Regions from separate parts of the Mesorhizobium sp. P2_D1 genome, predicted to be linked through region 2. Evidence: predicted binding sites of a transcription regulator. Region 2 holds the regulator's gene; the other holds the start of a gene.
The links. Region 2 encodes LexA, which represses DNA repair genes until DNA is damaged. Its sites were predicted from a motif close to TGTTCNNNNTGTGTTCNG; they were not measured.

Region 1: the regulator LexA is predicted to act here: its motif matches at 2,131-2,148, upstream of recA (recombinase RecA).

The regions. Positions count from the first base shown of each region.
Region 1 covers NZ_JBFUDZ010000010.1:27,075-35,969, forward strand. Annotated here, with positions in the region: gene AC1D0I_RS10245 (pseudouridine-5'-phosphate glycosidase) at 55-972, opposite strand; gene AC1D0I_RS10250 (carbohydrate kinase family protein) at 1,046-1,990, opposite strand; gene recA (recombinase RecA) at 2,272-3,369, shown strand; gene alaS (alanine--tRNA ligase) at 3,762-6,428, shown strand; gene AC1D0I_RS10265 (SDR family oxidoreductase) at 6,439-7,734, shown strand; gene AC1D0I_RS10270 (DUF2269 family protein) at 7,731-8,219, shown strand; gene AC1D0I_RS10275 (PhzF family phenazine biosynthesis protein) at 8,236-8,895, shown strand, end outside.
Region 2 covers NZ_JBFUDZ010000038.1:27,461-36,221, forward strand. Annotated here, with positions in the region: gene gltA (citrate synthase) at 1-318, opposite strand, end outside; gene gltX (glutamate--tRNA ligase) at 503-1,927, opposite strand; gene AC1D0I_RS23630 (ComEC/Rec2 family competence protein) at 2,030-4,492, shown strand; gene lexA (transcriptional repressor LexA) at 4,486-5,223, opposite strand; gene AC1D0I_RS23640 (GntR family transcriptional regulator) at 5,584-6,321, opposite strand; gene kynU (kynureninase) at 6,484-7,731, shown strand; gene kynA (tryptophan 2,3-dioxygenase) at 7,736-8,572, opposite strand; gene AC1D0I_RS23655 (AMP-binding protein) at 8,569-8,761, opposite strand, start outside.

The DNA of each region.
Region 1 (8,895 bases), on a different contig from region 2:
CGGGGGAGATGTCCGGCAGGACAGAGGGGGGTGTGAAGGAACTCGGCAGTCGCTTTAAAGCGCCTTCGCGATCCTCGCCGCCAGCCTTGCGTTGTTTTCGACCAGCGCGATGTTGGTCTTCAGGCTCCGGCCGCCCGTGAGTTCCAGGATTTTCGACAGCAGGAACGGCGTCACCGCCTTGCCGGTCACGTTGAGCGCTTCGGCCGCCTTCTGCGCGGCCTCGATATAGCCGGCCATCTCTTCTGCGGGGATTTCGTGGTTTTCGGGCACCGGATTGGCGATCAGCATGCCGCCGGCGAGCCCCAGCGCCTGCCGGGTCTGGTAGAAATGCGCGATCTCTTCCGGTCGGTGCAAGGTCAGCGGCGCGCGGAAGGGCGAATGCCGCGACCAGAAGGCCGGCATCGTCTCGCAGCCATGGCCGACAACGGGCACGCCGCGCGTCTCCAGCACTTCCAGCGTCTTTTCGATGTCGAGGATGGCCTTGGCGCCGGCCGACACGACGATGACCGGCGTGCGCGCCAGCTCGTCGAGGTCGGCGGAAATGTCGAAACTCTTTTCCGCACCCTTGTGCACGCCGCCGATGCCGCCGGTGGCGAACACCTTGATGCCGACCATATGCGCCGCGATCATCGTTGCGGCGACGGTGGTGCCGCCCGTGCGCCCTTGCGCCACCGCGAAGCCGAGGTCGGCGCGCGACAGCTTCATGGCGTCGCCGGTCATGGCAAGCGACTCGCGCTCGCCGTCCGAAAGCCCGATCTTGATGCGCCCGCCAACCACGGCGATCGTGGCCGGCACGGCGCCGCCGTCGCTGATGATCTTTTCGACATCCGCCGCCATGGCGCCGTTGTCGGGGTAGGGCATGCCATGGGTGATGATGGTGCTTTCCAGCGCCACCACCGGCCGCCCGGCGGCCAAGGCCTGTGCAACCGGCGCATGGATATCGATGAAGGGACGGGCGGTTTCTGGTGTCATCCTGATCTCCAATCCGGCGCGATGCGTCTCCACCTGGACGCGAAAACACTCCGGCACTATGAACTGGCCGGTCTCATGCCACTTCCTGCGCATCCGGCACAAGAGCCAGCGCCTCTGTGAAATCAGCAGTGGTGAAATCGGGAACGGCGTCGGCGCTTTCGATGGCCAGCGTCGCCGCGGCAATGCCTTCGCGCAGGGCCGCGCGCAAGGGCATGCCGCGCAGCGAGGCAGCGACCGTCGCTCCCGCCAGCGCATCGCCGGCGCCGGTGACGTCGGTGACCTTTCTTGGTGTCGGCGGCAGGATCGAGAAGGCGCCGGCTTCATCGAAGCCCAGCATGGGAGCGCCACCTGCTGTCACCACGCCGCTTTTGAGCCCGGCACGTTTCAGCCCGTCGACGATGTCCTGCCCGGAGGCCGCACTGTCCAGGCCGGCCAGTGCGACCGCCTCGCGCTGGTTCATGAAGACCACTGCCAGATTGCCGAGCACCGGCCTCAGGCGCACGATCTTGGCCGGCGAAATGGCAATGGCGAAAACGGGTTTGCCGGCGGCGAGTGCCACGAGCCTCTCCAGTGCCGCCGTCGGCAGGTTGGCGTCGCAGAAGACGGCGTCGGCGGCAGCGATGACCTCGCGCACCTTGGAGCGCCTGACCTGCTTGGGAAACGCCAGCTCATAGAGCGCCATGTCGGCAAAGCCAACGATCAGCTCGCCCTCACTGTCGATCAGCGCCGTATAGCTTGGCGTCGTGCGATCGAGGAACACCGCCGACAGGTCGGCTATCCCGGCTTTGGCGATGGCCCTTGAAACCGTATCGGCAGCGGCATCGCCGCCGCGCACCGACAGCAGCGAGGCCGAAACACCGCGCCGGACCGCACTGCGCAAAGCATTGAAGACGCCGCCGCCAACATCTTCCCGCATCGTGCCGGGATTGGACGCGGCCGGCACGTAAGCGCCGGACACCTGCCCACGGCGGTCGATATGGGCGCCGCCCACGGCCAGGATTCTTGGAGATTTCAACATGCCGGCGATATGACCTTTGTTATTCCAGCCGCACAAGCGCTACGCTAAGTGACGAAGCTTCGCATGCGGGGCGGCGATTCGGCAGATCGAAACAATCGAGCCGACTGGCCCAATGCGAGGTGCGCTCCTGATGTGATTCTTGGGACAAAAAAAGAACAAATCCGGATATTGATTGCCTTTCAGATACTTGAACCCTCTTGCCAAACGAGAACAAAAAAGGTACAAATAGGCAGGGATTACGGATTGTCCGGCCTTCATTGACGACCAAGGGGTGATGTATCATGGCTCAGAATTCTTTGCGGCTGGTAGAGGACAAAGCGGTGGACAAATCAAAGGCTCTGGATGCGGCGCTGTCGCAAATCGAGCGGGCTTTCGGCAAGGGCTCGATCATGCGGCTCGGCGCGAACGAGCAGGTCGTCGAGATTGAAACCGTGCCGACCGGCTCGCTTGGCCTCGACATCGCGCTTGGCGTCGGTGGCCTGCCGCGCGGCCGCATCATCGAAATCTACGGGCCGGAAAGCTCGGGCAAGACGACGCTGGCGCTGCACACTGTTGCGGAAGCCCAGAAGAAGGGCGGCATCTGCGCCTTCGTCGATGCCGAGCATGCGCTCGATCCGGTCTATGCCCGCAAGCTTGGCGTCGATCTGGAAAACCTTCTGATCTCGCAGCCCGACACGGGTGAGCAGGCGCTGGAAATCTGCGACACGCTGGTGCGCTCCGGTGCCATCGACGTGCTGGTGGTCGATTCGGTCGCGGCGCTGACGCCACGCGCCGAAATCGAAGGCGAGATGGGCGATTCGCTGCCCGGCCTGCAGGCCCGCCTGATGAGCCAGGCGCTGCGCAAGCTGACCGCCTCGATCTCGCGCTCCAACACCATGGTCATCTTCATCAACCAGATCCGCATGAAGATCGGCGTCATGTTCGGTTCGCCCGAGACCACGACGGGCGGCAACGCGCTGAAATTCTACGCCTCGGTCCGCCTCGACATCCGCCGCATTGGCTCGGTCAAGGACCGCGACGAGGTCGTCGGCAACCAGACTCGTGTCAAGGTGGTCAAGAACAAGCTGGCGCCGCCCTTCAAGGTGGTCGAGTTCGACATCATGTATGGCGAGGGCGTATCCAAGACCGGCGAACTGGTCGACCTCGGGGTCAAGGCCGGCGTGGTCGAGAAGTCGGGCGCCTGGTTCTCCTACAATTCGCAGCGTCTCGGCCAGGGCCGCGAGAATGCCAAGCTGTTCCTGCGCGACAATCCCGACACGGCGCGCGAGATCGAACTGGCGCTCAGGCAGAATGCCGGGTTGATCGCCGAGAAATTCCTCGAGAATGGCGGCGCCGAGAGCGGCGACGACGGCTTCGAGGAGGAGTCCGGCGCGATGTAACAACTTCGTGCACAGGATGCCGGCCGAAGATCGGCCATAATCCTGTTCTATTATCTCAAGCTTATGTAATTGAGTTCAGTGTTTTTTGCGTTCCAAACCGCCGGCTTTCGAGCCGGCGGTTTTTCGTTTTGCGGCCGGCGTCGATGGTCGGCAAGCGCGCGATTTGGACCAATTCCGTGTTTCTGGACAGGGTGCGGTGCGACCGCTAAAAGGCCAAGTCTATTTTCTTATGGATGTCGTCCAAAAGTGCGCAGCGGTTTTGGGACAGCGACATGCATGGAAGCAAAAACTTGAAGCGCGTCGACTGAATCCGTTTTCAGCGCGACGCGCTTTGAGACCCAGAGCCCATTTTCCGCCGGTTTGCCGGCGGTTTTCTCGAAAAGGCAGCATTCATGAGTGGCGTGAACGAGATCCGGTCGACTTTTCTCGACTACTTCTGCAAGGAGGGTCACGAGATCGTCGCGTCGAGCCCGCTGGTGCCGCGCAACGATCCGACGCTGATGTTCACCAACGCCGGCATGGTGCAGTTCAAGAACGTCTTCACCGGCCTGGAGAAGCGGCCTTATTCGCGCGCCTCGACCGCGCAGAAGAGCGTCCGCGCCGGCGGCAAGCACAACGACCTCGACAATGTCGGCTACACCGCGCGCCATCTGACCTTCTTCGAAATGCTCGGCAATTTCTCCTTTGGCGACTATTTCAAGGAGCGCGCCATCGAGCTTGCCTGGAACCTGATCACCAAGGAATTCGGGCTGAACAAGGACAAGCTGCTGGTCACGGTCTATCACACGGACGACGAGGCGGCGGGCTTCTGGAAGAAGATCGCCGGTTTTTCCGACGACCGCATCATTCGCATCGCGACCTCGGACAATTTCTGGGCGATGGGCGACACCGGACCGTGCGGGCCGTGCTCGGAGATCTTCATCGACCGCGGCGAACACATCTGGGGCGGCCCTCCCGGCAGCCCGGAGGAGGATGGCGACCGCTTCCTCGAATTCTGGAACCTGGTGTTCATGCAGTATGAACAGGTGACGAAGGAGGAGCGCATAGACCTGCCGCGCCCGTCCATCGACACCGGCATGGGCCTGGAGCGCATGGCGTCCATCCTGCAAGGGGTGGAGAGCGTCTTTGAAACCGATCTGTTCCGTCATCTGATCGACGCGGCGTCCTCCGCCATCGGGCACGGTCCCGACAAGGAGACGGTCGCGTCCTTCCGCGTCATTGCCGATCATCTGCGCTCGTCGTCCTTCCTGGTCGCCGACGGTGTGCTGCCGTCGAACGAAGGCCGTGGCTATGTGCTGCGCCGCATCATGCGCCGCGCCATGCGCCATGCACAGTTGCTCGGTGCCCGCGATCCCTTGATGTGGCGCCTGGTGCCGGCCCTGGTCCGCGAGATGGGCCAGGCCTATCCGGAACTGGTGCGCGGCGAGCAGTTGATCACAGAGACCCTGAAGCTCGAGGAAACGCGTTTCCGCAAGACGCTGGTGCGTGGCCTCGGCCTGCTTTCGGAGGCGACGGAAAAGCTCGGCGCCGGCGACATGCTGGACGGCGAGACGGCCTTCAAGCTCTACGACACCTACGGCTTCCCGCTCGATCTGACGCAGGATGCGCTGCGCCAGCGCAGCATCTCGGTCGATCTGGCCGGCTTCACCAATGCCATGGAGCGGCAGAGGGCCGAGGCGCGCGCTCACTGGGCAGGCTCCGGCGACGCGGCCACAGAGACGATCTGGTTCCCGGTGCGCGAGAAGGCGGGGGCCACCGAATTCCTCGGTTACGAGACCGAGCAGGCGGAAGGCCTCATCCAGGCGCTGGTCAGGGACGGCAAGACCGTCGACAGCGCAAGCAAGGGCGAGGCGGTTGCCGTGGTCGTCAACCAGACGCCGTTCTATGCTGAGTCCGGCGGCCAGATGGGCGATACCGGAATCATGTCAGGCGAAGGCTTCTCGATCGAGATTTCCGATACGCAGAAGAAGGCCGATGGCCTGTTCGTCCATATCGGCAAGGTGGCCAGCGGCACGGTCAAGACCGGCGCTGTCGTCGAGCTCAAGGTCGACCATGACAGACGCTCCAGGCTGCGCGCCAACCATTCGGCGACGCATCTGATCCATGAGGCGCTGCGCGAGGTTCTGGGCACCCATGTCGCGCAGAAGGGTTCGCTGGTCGCGCCCGAGCGCCTGCGCTTCGACATCTCGCACAACAAGCCGATATCGCCCGAGGATCTCGAAGAGGTCGAGCGCATGGCGAACGAGATCGTCGTCCAGAACGGCCCGGTGAGCACGCGCCTGATGTCGGTCGACGATGCCATTGCCGAGGGCGCCATGGCGCTGTTCGGCGAGAAGTACGGCGATGAAGTGCGCGTCGTGTCGATGGGCACCGGCCTGCATGGCGCCAAGGCCAACCGGCCCTATTCGGTCGAACTCTGCGGCGGTACGCATGTCAGGGCGACCGGCGATATCGGTCTGGTGCGTGTCGTGTCGGACAGCGCGGTCGCCGCCGGCGTGCGCCGCATCGAGGCTTTGACCGGCGAGGCCGCGCGCAAGCATCTCGACGAGCAGGACCGGCGTTTGAAATCGGTCGCCGCGACGCTGAAGATCTCGCCGGCCGACGTGCCGGCGCGCGTCGAGGCGCTGCTCGACGAGCGCAAGAAGCTCGAGAAGGAACTGACCGAAGCGCGCAAGAAACTGGCGCTGGGCGGCGGTGCCGCGGCGGGTGCGCCGTCGGAGAACGAGACTGTCGCCGGCGTCGGCTTCCTCGGCAAGGCGGTTTCGGGTGTTTCGCCGAAGGATCTGAAGCCGCTGGCCGATGCCGGCAAGAGCTCGCTCGGTTCCGGCGTCGTCGTCTTCGTCGGCGCCGGCGACGACAACAAGGCGAGCGTCGTGGTCGCTGTCACCGATGATCTGGTAGGCCGTTTCAGCGCCGTCGATCTGGTGCGCGTGGCCTCCGCAGCATTGGGCGGTCAGGGTGGCGGCGGACGGCCCGACATGGCGCAGGCCGGTGGCCCGGACGCCTCGAAAGCCAGTGATGCGATCGCCGCGGTCAAGGCGGCGCTGGAGGCAGCCTGAAAGTCCCTGCATGAAGGTGCTCGTCCTTGGCGGCTACGGTCTGATCGGCGAAGCCGTCGTCGGCCGTCTGCTTCGCGACGGTCATCATGTAGCCGGCCTTGGTCGCGATGTCGTGGATGCCGAGCGGCGCTGGCCGGCGGTGCGCTGGATCGCCGCCGACATGTCACGGCTGCTTGCCGCTGACGACTGGCTGCCGGTGGTCACCGGCATGGATGCAATCGTCAATGCGGCGGGCGCCTTGCAGGACGGCCCGCGCGATCGCCTCGACGCCATCCACCGGCATTCGGTGGTGGCGCTGGTCGCGGCATGCGAACAGGCCGGCGTGCACCGTATTGTCCAGATTTCCGCGATCGGCGCCGACCTCTCCTCCAGCGACGCTTTCTTCAACAGCAAGGCGCAAGGCGACAGGGCTGTCGCAAGCTCTGCGCTGGAATGGACGATCCTGCGCCCGGGTTTGGTGATCGCGCCCGCCGCCTATGGCGGGACAGCCCTTTTGCGCGCCCTTGCGGCCTTCCCCGCTTTTATCCCTGCCGTCATGTCGCGCCAGCCGATCCAGACCGTGGCGGTCACCGACGTTGCTGAAGCGGTCTCGCGCGCTGTCGCCGGATCGCTGCCGCCCCGTACTGCCGTCGATCTCGTCGAGGCGCAAGCCAGACCGCTCGCCGATGTTCTCCTGGCCTTTCGGGCATGGCTTGGCCTGCCGCAGGCGAAGGTCGTACCGGTGCCGGCCATTGTCGGCCGTCTTGCTGCCGTGACCGCCGATGGCCTCGGCCTCCTTGGCTGGCGATCGCCTTTGCGCAGCGCAGCCCTTGCCGCGCTGGCGCGTGGCGTGACCGGCAATGCCGGGCCATGGAACCAGATTTGCGGCCATCCGCTGCAGCCGCTGGAAGCAACGCTGGCCGCCATGCCGGCCCATGTCCAGGAGCGATGGTTCGCGCGCCTCTGGCTGGCAAAACCTGTCATCTTCGGCTGCCTGTCCCTGTTCTGGCTTGCTTCGGGCATCATCGGCCTGATCCGGCAAGACGAGGCCGCTTCCATTCTTGTCTCACGCGGCGTGTCGGCGAAATTGGCGGACATGTCGGTTCTTGCCGGCAGTGCTGCGGATATCCTGGCCGGCGCGGCGGTTCTGGTCCGGCCCTTTGCTCGGCCAGCGCTGCTGGCGATGATAGCCATCACGCTGTTTTATCTGGCGGCGTCGACGCTTCTCGTTCCCGGTCTATGGCTCGCGCCGCTGGGGCCGCTGGTCAAGACGATCCCCATGCTGTGCCTGGTGCTTGTGGCGCTGGCGGTCCTCGACGAGAGATGAACCTCTGGGCCGACATACTGCGCTGGACGCATGTCATTGGCGCCACGGTTCTCTTTGGCACCGGCGCCGGGATCGCCTTCTTCATGCTGATGGCGCAGCGCACCGGTCGCGCCGAGCTGGTCGCCCATGTCGCGGGCACGGTTGTCATCGCCGACACCATATTCACGGCAACCGCGGTCGTCGTGCAGCCGATCACCGGCGTGTTGCTTGCTCGGGCATTGGGGTGGCCGCTGTCCGAGGGCTGGATTGTACTGTCGCTGCTGCTTTATGTCGTGACGGGTCTGTTCTGGCTGCCGGTGGTCTGGATCCAGATTCGGATACGAAATCTGGCGCGACAGGCGGCCATCGAAAATCGACCGCTGCCCCTCGAGGAAAAGCGCCTTTTTCGCATCTGGTTTGCTTGCGGCTTTCCGGCTTTCGCTGCCGTGCTTGCCATCGTTTGGCTGATGGTCGCCCGGCCGGCGATCAGTCTTTTCGGAGGATGATGTGCCGACGCTGACCATGTACCAGGTCGATGCCTTTGCCGAGCGCGCCTTTCAGGGCAACCCCGCTGCCGTCCTCATCTTGCAGGACTGGCTGGCAGACGAGGTGATGCAGGCCATCGCAAACGAGAACAATCTTGCCGAAACCGCCTTTTCGCGGCCGAACGGTAAGGGCTGGGACTTGCGCTGGTTCACACCCGTTCATGAAGTCGACTTCTGCGGACACGCCACCCTGGCGACCGCCCATGTGCTGGCCGAGCAACACGATGTGGCCGATGACATGGCCTTTGCCACGCGAGTGGGCGAGTTGCGGGTCTCTCAGCGGCAAGGCGCCTACCAGCTCGATCTGCCATGTTTTCCGCCGCAGCCTGTCGATGGCGAAACCATGCTGGCGCTGCAGGAGATATTGTCGCCGCATCCGGTTGCGGGCTTTCGCAATTTTGAGAACCTGTTCGTCGAGCTTGCCGACGAGCAATCCGTCCGGTCCTTTGTTCCCGATCTGCTCAGGATCGGGGCTTTCCACCCGCTCGGCCTTGTCATTACCGCGCGCGGCCAAACGCATGACTTCGTCTCCCGCTATTTCGTTCCCGGAGCCGGCATCCCCGAGGATCCGGTGACCGGCTCCATTCATGCGACGCTGGTGCCGTACTGGGCTGAAAAACTTGGGAAGACCCACCTG
Region 2 (8,761 bases):
GCCATAGAGCAGGAGATAGCAGACCTCGAGGAAGTCGCCGTGTTCGGCCAACTGGTCGATCGGATAGCCGCGGTGCAAGAGGATGCCGGCGTCGCCGTCGATGAAGGTGATTTCGGACTCGCAGCTTGCGGTCGAGGTGAAGCCGGGATCGTAGGTGAAGGCGCCGGTGGTGCTGTAGAGCGAGGCGATGTCGATGACATCAGGCCCGACCGAGCCGCTTCGCACCTTGAACTCGTGCGTCTTGCCGGCGAATTCAAGCGTTGCCGTGGCCTCGTGGGTGTTGCCGCCCAAATCCAGTTTTTTCGCAGCTTCGGTCATTGCAAACTCCTTCTTGTTTCCTCATGCCGGCAAAGGCAAAATTCCGCAGAGCGACACGTCGAAATCACCGCAATGCGCGTATTCGCCACCGCATTCTAGGAGGTGCGTGCCAGATTGGGCCAGGGCCTAATGTTGCACTGCGAAACGCGCCTTTCAATGCCAATCTTCTTGGGCCAGTTCGCTCCTAATCGATTTGATCCGCTATGCGCGCCAGGCTTTCCTCGCGGCCGAGCACGGCAAGCACGTCGAACACACCCGGCGAGGTGCTTTTGCCAGTCAGGGCGGCGCGCAAAGGCTGGGCCACGGCGCCAAGCTTGTGGCCGCCGGCCTGCGCATAGTCGCGCACGGCGGCTTCAGCCGCAGTGGCCGTCCAGTCACCTGACAGGGTCGTCAAAGCTTCGTGAGCGCCGCGCAGGATCTTGCGCGCGTCTTCATTGAGCAGCAGTGCCGCCTTGTCGTCGATCGGCAGCGGCCGGGTGGCAAACAGGAAGGCGGCGCCGTCGACAAGTTCGACCAGTGTCTTGGCGCGCTCCTTCAGGCCGGGCAGCGCTGCCAGCAGTTGCGCCTTGTTCCTGTCGTCGAGGCGCGCGGCCATCGCCGGCCCCCCCTCGAGATAGGGCAGGGTGGCGATGAAGATGTCGAACAGCTCAGCATCGCTCATGCGGCGCATATGGACGCCGTTCAGCGCCTCGAGCTTGGCGAAGTCGAAGCGGGCGGCGCCCTTGTTCACATCGCTGATGTCGAACCAGGAGATCATGTCCTTGATCGACATGATCTCGTCGTCGCCATGGCTCCAGCCGAGGCGCGCCAGGTAGTTCAGCAACGCCTCCGGCAGGTAGCCCATGGCGCGATAGGCCTCGACGCCGAGCGCACCGTGCCGCTTCGACAGCTTGGCGCCATCGGCGCCGTGGATCAGCGGGATATGCGACATGGACGGCACGTCCCAGCCCATGGCGTCGTAGATCACCGTCTGGCGGGCGGCATTGGTCAAATGGTCGTCGCCTCGGATGATGTGGGTGACGCCCATGTCGTGGTCGTCGACGACGACGGCATGCATATAGGTCGGGTTGCCGTCCGAACGCAGGATGATGAAGTCGTCGAGATCCTTGTTGGGGAAGCGCACCTCGCCCTGGACACGGTCGTGCACCACCGTCTCGCCCGTGGTCGGCGCCTTGATGCGGATGGCGCCCTTGGCGCCTGCGGGCGCCTCGGAGGGGTCCCGGTCACGCCACCGGCCGTCATAGCGGGGCGGCAGGCCCTTGGCGCGTGCTGCCTCGCGCATTGCCTCGAGCTCGGCAGGCGTCTCGTAGCTGTAATAGGCCTTGCCCATGCGCACGAGCTCCTCGGCCACCTCGCGATGACGCGGCGCGCGCTCGAACTGCGAGACGGCCTCGCCATCCCAGGAGAGGCCGAGCCAGGAAAGCCCGTCGAGAATGGCTGCGGTCGCGGCATCGTTGGAGCGCTCGCGATCGGTGTCTTCGATGCGCAGCAGCATGGTGCCGTCAGTGTGCTTTGCGTACAGCCAGTTGAACAGCGCCGTGCGCGCGCCGCCTATGTGCAGGTAACCGGTGGGCGAGGGGGCAAAACGGGTGACGACCTTGTCGGACATGAAACTCTCGGAAACCATCTGAAGCGGGGTGTGGTTGCGCGGACTTTCGCGCGTTGCGCGTTCATGTAGCATAGGGTGTCGAGGGCGCAAGGGGCAGACCCGATGGCTGGACGGGGCCGGGGCTCGGATCAGGGCGAGGACGCCGCTATTGGCGTCAGCGAACGGTCCCTGTTTGCGACGCCGCTGCCGGCTGCGTTACCGCTGCCATCACCTCTCGTGCCGGCCCCCGGCAACCCGCCGTTGCAAGCGGATGTCTCCGCCCCCGCTCCTGTTGCCAAAGTTGGCAGGATCGTGCGCGTGCGCCGGCAAATCGGCCGGATATCGCTGCCTCGGCTGCGCCACAGCGTGGCCACGGCAGCGGGCCTGGAGCTTGATCGAGGCGTAGCCTTCCTGCTGGTGCCGGTCTGTCTGGCGATCGGAGCGATCGGCTATTTTTCGCTGACGGTGGAACCTGATTTTGCGAAGCCTGTCGCGGTCGTCGTTCTGACGGGGCTCTGCGCGTTCGTCTCGCGTTCCAGGCCGAAAGCCCATCTTTGTTTCATGGCTGCGGTGCTGTGCACGCTCGGCCTGCTCGCCGGCAAGGTCGAGACATGGCGGGCGGGAACGCAGTTGCTCGGTTCGGAAATCTCGACTCAAGTGACCGGCCGCGTCGTCTCGCTTGACCGAATGGAGTCCGGCCGCATCCGGCTGACCATCGACGTGACGTCGACAGCCAGGCCGAAATTGCGCTATGCGCCGGAGCGGATTCGGCTTTCGGCACGAAAGATCCCGGCAGAGATAACCCCAGGCTCGCTGGTCACCGGCTACGCCAAGCTGTTGCCGCCCACCGGCCCGGTGCGGCCGGACAGCTACGACTTCTCCTTCGACAGCTATTTCGCCGGCATTGGCGGCAGCGGGTTTTTCCTCGGCAATCCAAAGCTTGTCGCCGGCAATGACGACGACATTCCGCTGTCAGCCCGCCTTGCCTCGGGGATAGAAAATGCCCGTGAAGCCATCGCCGACCATATCAGGGGCAGTATCGGTGGCGCCGAAGGCGAGATCGCCGCGGCGCTGATCGTCGGCGTACGCGCCGGCATTCCCGATGAGATCAACGAAGCGATGCGGCGCACCGGCATCTACCACGTCATCTCCATTTCAGGGCTGCACATGGCGCTGGTGGCCGGCACAATCATGATGCTGATGCGCAGCGCCTTCGCCCTGTTTCCGGACTTTTCCGCGCGCCGGCCAGTCAAGAAATACGCCGCGGCCGCCGCGCTTTTCTCGATCGCCGCCTATCTCGTCATCTCAGGCGTCGTCGTTGCCGCAGAGCGCAGCTTCATCATGCTGGCGGTGATGCTGATTGCCGTGCTGTTCGATCGGGCGGCGCTGACCATGCGCAACCTGGCGATCTCGGCGATCGCGGTCATTTTGGTGTCGCCGCATGAAGTGGTCGGCCCAAGTTTCCAGATGTCGTTCGCGGCGACCGCGGCTCTGGTCGGTGCCTATGCCGGCTGGTCTGATCATCGTGCGGCGAAAACGAAACCGCCGCCGCCACGGCGATCTCTGCCTGGCTTTCTCACCAGAAAATTCCTGTTGGCGATGGGCGGCCTTGCCATGACCTCCATCATCGCCGGTTCTGCCACGGCGCTGTTTGCCATCTGGCATTTTCAGCGGGTGTCGCCGCTCAGCCTGTTCGCCAATCTGGCCATCATGCCAAACGTCTCGCTGGTTGTGATGCCTTTCGCCGTCCTCAGTGCGCTTGCGATGCCCTTTGGCGCCGATGGCCCCTTTCTTTACGTGATGGGCAAAGGCCTGACGGTGATGATCGCCATGTCCGGATGGATTTCCCAGCGCTCGCCGGTCGACGCGGTCGGGTTGATTTCGCAGCAGTCCGTCCTGCTGGTTGCGATTGCCTTGGTCATCGCGACGATGGCCACGACATGGCTGCGGCTCGCAGCCCTTCCGTTCGCGCTTGCCGGCCTGTTGACCGTCTCGGACACGCGCGCACCGGACGTGCTGATCTCGGAGGACGCCCGGCTGGTTGCGCTGCCGATCGGGGGTGGCGAACTCGCCGTCAGCCGGGCACGCCCGAACGAATTCACGGTCGACAACTGGAAACGCGCGCTGACATCCGAGACCATCGTCATACCGGAGGTGTTCAGCAAAGGAGACGGGCAATTCGAGATAGCCGATGCCGCCGAGCTGCCGTCGGGAGCGCCTTTCTATTGCACATCGGGCATTTGTCTCGCCAAGCATCCATCCGGTGCGATCATCGCGCATGTCGAAGACCGAAAGGAGGCCTGGATGGCCTGCGGCTTCGCCGACCTGATCGTCATCAATGACGCCACGGCCTATGACCCCTGTCACAATCCGCTAGTGCTCGTCATCACCAAGCGACAACTGGCCCGCAAGGGTAGCGCGGCCGTCTTCTTCGATCGCCAATCGGCCACCGCGCCTGCGACGATCAGCTTCGCGGTGGACAGCCCATACCGGCCCTGGCACACGCAGCGCAAGTTTTCGCGCGAGGCGAGGGGCCTGCCACCCTACCGCAAACCCGAAAAGCCGGTCGCAAGCCCTGCTCAGTAGCGCCTGATCAGCCCGACGAGCTTGCCTTGCACCTTGACCCTGTCCGGTCCGAAAATGCGGGTTTCATAGGCCGGGTTGGCGGCTTCGAGAGCAATCGAGGCACCCTTGCGGCGGAACCGCTTCAGCGTCGCTTCCTCTTCATCCACCAGCGCCACGATGATCTCACCAGGGCTGGCTGTATCGGCGTTGCGGATGATGACGGTATCGCCGTCGAAGATGCCGGCCTCGATCATCGAGTCGCCCTTGACCTCCAGGGCATAGTGTTCGCCGCCCATGATCATGTCCGGCGGCACCGAGATCGAATGCGTCTGGTGCTGGATGGCGTCGATCGGCACACCGGCCGCGATGCGTCCCATGACCGGGATCGACACGGCGGAAACCACGTCGTCGTCATTGCCGGCCGAAGGCATCCGCGAAGACGCAGGCTTGAGTTGCCGGCCAAGGCCGCCTTGACCGAGGCTGCCCTGGATGACGCTTGGCGAGAACTTCTTTGCCGCGTTGAGGCCTGGCGCGATCGAATCCGGCAGCCGCAGCACTTCCAACGCGCGCGCCCGATTGGGCAGGCGGCGAATGAAGCCGCGCTCCTCCAGCGCCGTGATCAGCCGGTGTATGCCGGATTTGGAGGCAAGGTCGAGCGCTTCCTTCATCTCGTCGAAGGATGGCGGAATGCCGCTTTCCTTGAGCCGTTCGTGGATGAACATCAGCAGTTCATGTTGTTTGCGCGTCAGCATGGCAGCCCCCAGGTTACCCAAAACCAGAATCGGAAAAACAAACCCAGAACAAACACTATCTGTTCCAGTTGTGTTCCGCAACCGTTTAAAGTTTAATGAACTTGTTAAGGCGGCTGAAATTATTCGGCGCCCCGGCAGTGGGTCGCTATCGACGCTTGCCTGCCACCGCCGGGCGCTTGGTTGGATTGAAATTGCTATGGTTAATGGCCTGCTGCCCACCCTGTGTCGGGCTTGGCCTCGGCTAATGCTGGAGCTCGACAAGGGGGCTCGGTTCACTTCACCGGTCGTGGCTCCCGTGAACGAAAGGGAGCCAAAATGCCAACTTTGGCGGAGGAATTGCCCATATCGTTCCTCGCCGCATTACCGCTTGTTTGTGCTGCCGTCGCCGGCATGGACATAGACATGCAGCGTGTAGCCGATGTGGGCAACCATCAGGGTTTTCGCGCGCTCGATGTCGCGATCCAGCGCCGCTTCCATGAGCGCGGTATGATGTTCGATCGCGACGGCCTGGCGCAACGCCTCCATGGCCTCTTCGTGGCCGTACAGGAGACCGGCGGCCGCCCGCAAGGTTGGCGCCAGGCCAAGAAAGCGGTGATGGCGACGCAACTGATCCGCGATCGTGGAGTGGAAGGTCAGCAGCCAGGGGGACGCCGCCGCGCTGAGCAGTGCCGCGTGGAAAGCCTCGTGCTTTTCATCCCATTCGTCGACCACTTCGTCGGACGGGTCGTCGACCGCGGTCCTGCTGCGCGACAGCCGGTAGTGGGCAGCGACGACGGCGTCCTCCCATTCACGGCCGCCTTTCTCAATCGATTCCTGGAGCAGAGGCAGTTCAACCACCAATCTGGCGCGTGACAGATCTTCCAACTCGTTGCGCGAGACCGCGGCGACGGCAAAGCCGCGATTGCTGATGGCGGTCACCAGGCGCTCGGCCTCTAACCGCGAGAGTGCCTCGCGCAGCGGTGTCCAGCCGATGCCGTAGCTGTTGCGCAACGCGCTGAGCTTGAGCGGCGCGCCGGGCTTCAGACGGGTGGTGAGGATATCGCGGCGCAGCAACCTGTAGGCTGCCTCTGTCTTCGAGAAGTGCTCGTCGTCCAGCATTGCCGACCATCCGTACCAATTGGTCGGGTGATTATATATGAAAGCCTTCCATTTCGTAAATTATATATAATGTTTGACAAGACCCAAGGGACTGCCCATGATCGCCTACGGTTTCGCCTGATATGTTCATCTGAGCACGCCCATGCGCGGGGATAGTCGACCATGAATGCAACTCCCGATCTCGCTGCAATCGAGGCGATGGATGCCGCGGACCCGCTGCGTTCCATGCGCGATCGTTTCGTCTTGCCGCAAGGGGTGATCTACCTCGACGGCAATTCGCTTGGCGCGGCTTCTCCCGCCGTCTTCGACGAACTGAACAAGGCCGCCACACAGGAATGGGCGCAGGACCTCATCCGTGCCTGGAACACCGCCGGCTGGTTCGACATGCCGGTCGAGCTCGGCGACCAGCTCGGACGCCTGATCGGCGCCGCGGCCGGTCAGACTGTGGTCTGCGATACGACGTCGATCAATATCTACAAGGTGCTGCATGCGGCGCTCGCGATGCGTCCGGACCGGTCGGTCATCGTCGCCGAGGGCGACAGCTTCCCGACCGATCTCTATATGGCCGAGGGCGTTGCTTCGACGCGGCCGGGTACGGTCCTGCGGCTCGAGGGCGTCGACGCGCCTGATATCGAGGAACTGATCGACGAGCGCGTCGCCGTTATCCTGGTCAACCACGTCAACTACAAATCCGGCCAGTTGCGCGACATGGCGGCGCTGACGCGCAAGGCCCATCAGGCTGGTGCGCTGATCGTCTGGGATCTCTGTCACACCGCCGGCGCGCTGCCGGTCGAACTCGACGCTGCCAATGCCGATTTCGCCATCGGCTGCACCTACAAGTACCTCAATGGCGGCCCGGGTTCGCCAGCCTTCATCTATGCCGCACAGCGGCACCACGGTGATGTCTATCAGCCGCTCAGCGGCTGGTGGGGGCATGCGCGGCCGTTCGCCTTCGAACAAGGCTATGCCGCAGGCACCGGCATTCGCCGGTTCCTGTGTGGCACGCAGCCGGTGTTGTCGATGCGGGCGCTCAAGGGCGCCCTGGACCTCTGGAACGATGTCGACATGGTGGCGGTGCGCCAAAAGAGCATCGGGCTGACCGATCTGTTCATCCAGCTGGTCGAAGCAAGGTGCGGGGCGTACGGGCTCGAGCTTGAAAGCCCGCGTAACGGCAACGAGCGCGGCAGCCAGGTGTCATTCATCCACCCCAGCGGCTACCAGGTGATGCGGGCCTTGATCGAGCGCGGCGTGATCGGCGATTTCCGGGCGCCTTCGACCATCCGCTTCGGCTTCACGCCGCTCTATATCGGCTACAAGGATGTCTGGCAGGCGGTCGACATGCTGGAAGACATCCTGCGCACTGGCGTCTGGCAAGACGCGCGTTTCGCGGTCAAAACCGCGGTGACCTGAGAAGCTAGAGCCGGGTGCGAACTGTCCAGAGTTCCGGAAACAGGACGACCTCGAGCATCTTCTTCAGGTAGGACGCACCCGACGTGCCACCGGTGCCGCGCTTCAGGCCGATGATGCGTTCGACCGTGGTCACGTGATTGAAGCGCCAGCGGCGGAAATAATCCTCGAAGTCGACCAGTTTTTCAGCCAGCTCGTAGAACATCCAGTAGCGCTGCGGGTCGCGGTAGACTGTCTGCCAGGCGACCAGGACCGCTTCATTCTCGGTGCGCGTCTCACGCCAGTCGGTACGGTTGGCGTCAGCACCGATGTCGAATCCGTTGCGGGCGAGCAGCAGCAGCGCTTCGTCGTAGAGCGACGGTTCGGCCAGGATCGCCTCAAGCTTCCCGGTGAGGTCCGGCCGGTGCTTGTGCGGGCCGAGCATGGCGAGGTTGCGGTTGCCGGCCATGAACTCGATGGCGCGATACTGCCAGGACTGGAAACCCGAGGATTGGCCGAGCGCGTCGCGGAATTCGGTGTATTCGCTGGGTGTCATTGTCCGCAACACGTCCCAGGCATTGTTCAACTGCTCGAAAATGCGGGCGACGCGCGATAGCATCTTGAAACTCGGCTCGAGGCGGTCGGCGCGGATCGAGCGTATCGCGGCACCGATCTCGTGCAAGGCAAGCTTCATCCACAGCTCAGAGGTCTGATGCTGGATGATGAACAGCATCTCGTCATGCGCCGACGACAGCGGCGTCTGGGCTTCCAGCACTTTCTCCAGGTGCAGATAGTCGCTGTAGGACATGCGCTCCTTGAACGACATCTGTGCGCCTTCGGAGGCCGGATCGTATGGCTCGCTCAACTGATTTTCTCCGTGCGCAGCCGGAAGCGCTGGATTTTACCGGTCTGCGTCTTGGGCAACGCAGCAATGAACTTCACAGATCGCGGATATTTGTAGGGCGCGATCGTCGCTTTGACATGGTCCTGCAGGCGCTTGATGGTCATCGCGTCAGGTGCCACACCTTGCACCAGCACAACATGCGCCTCGACG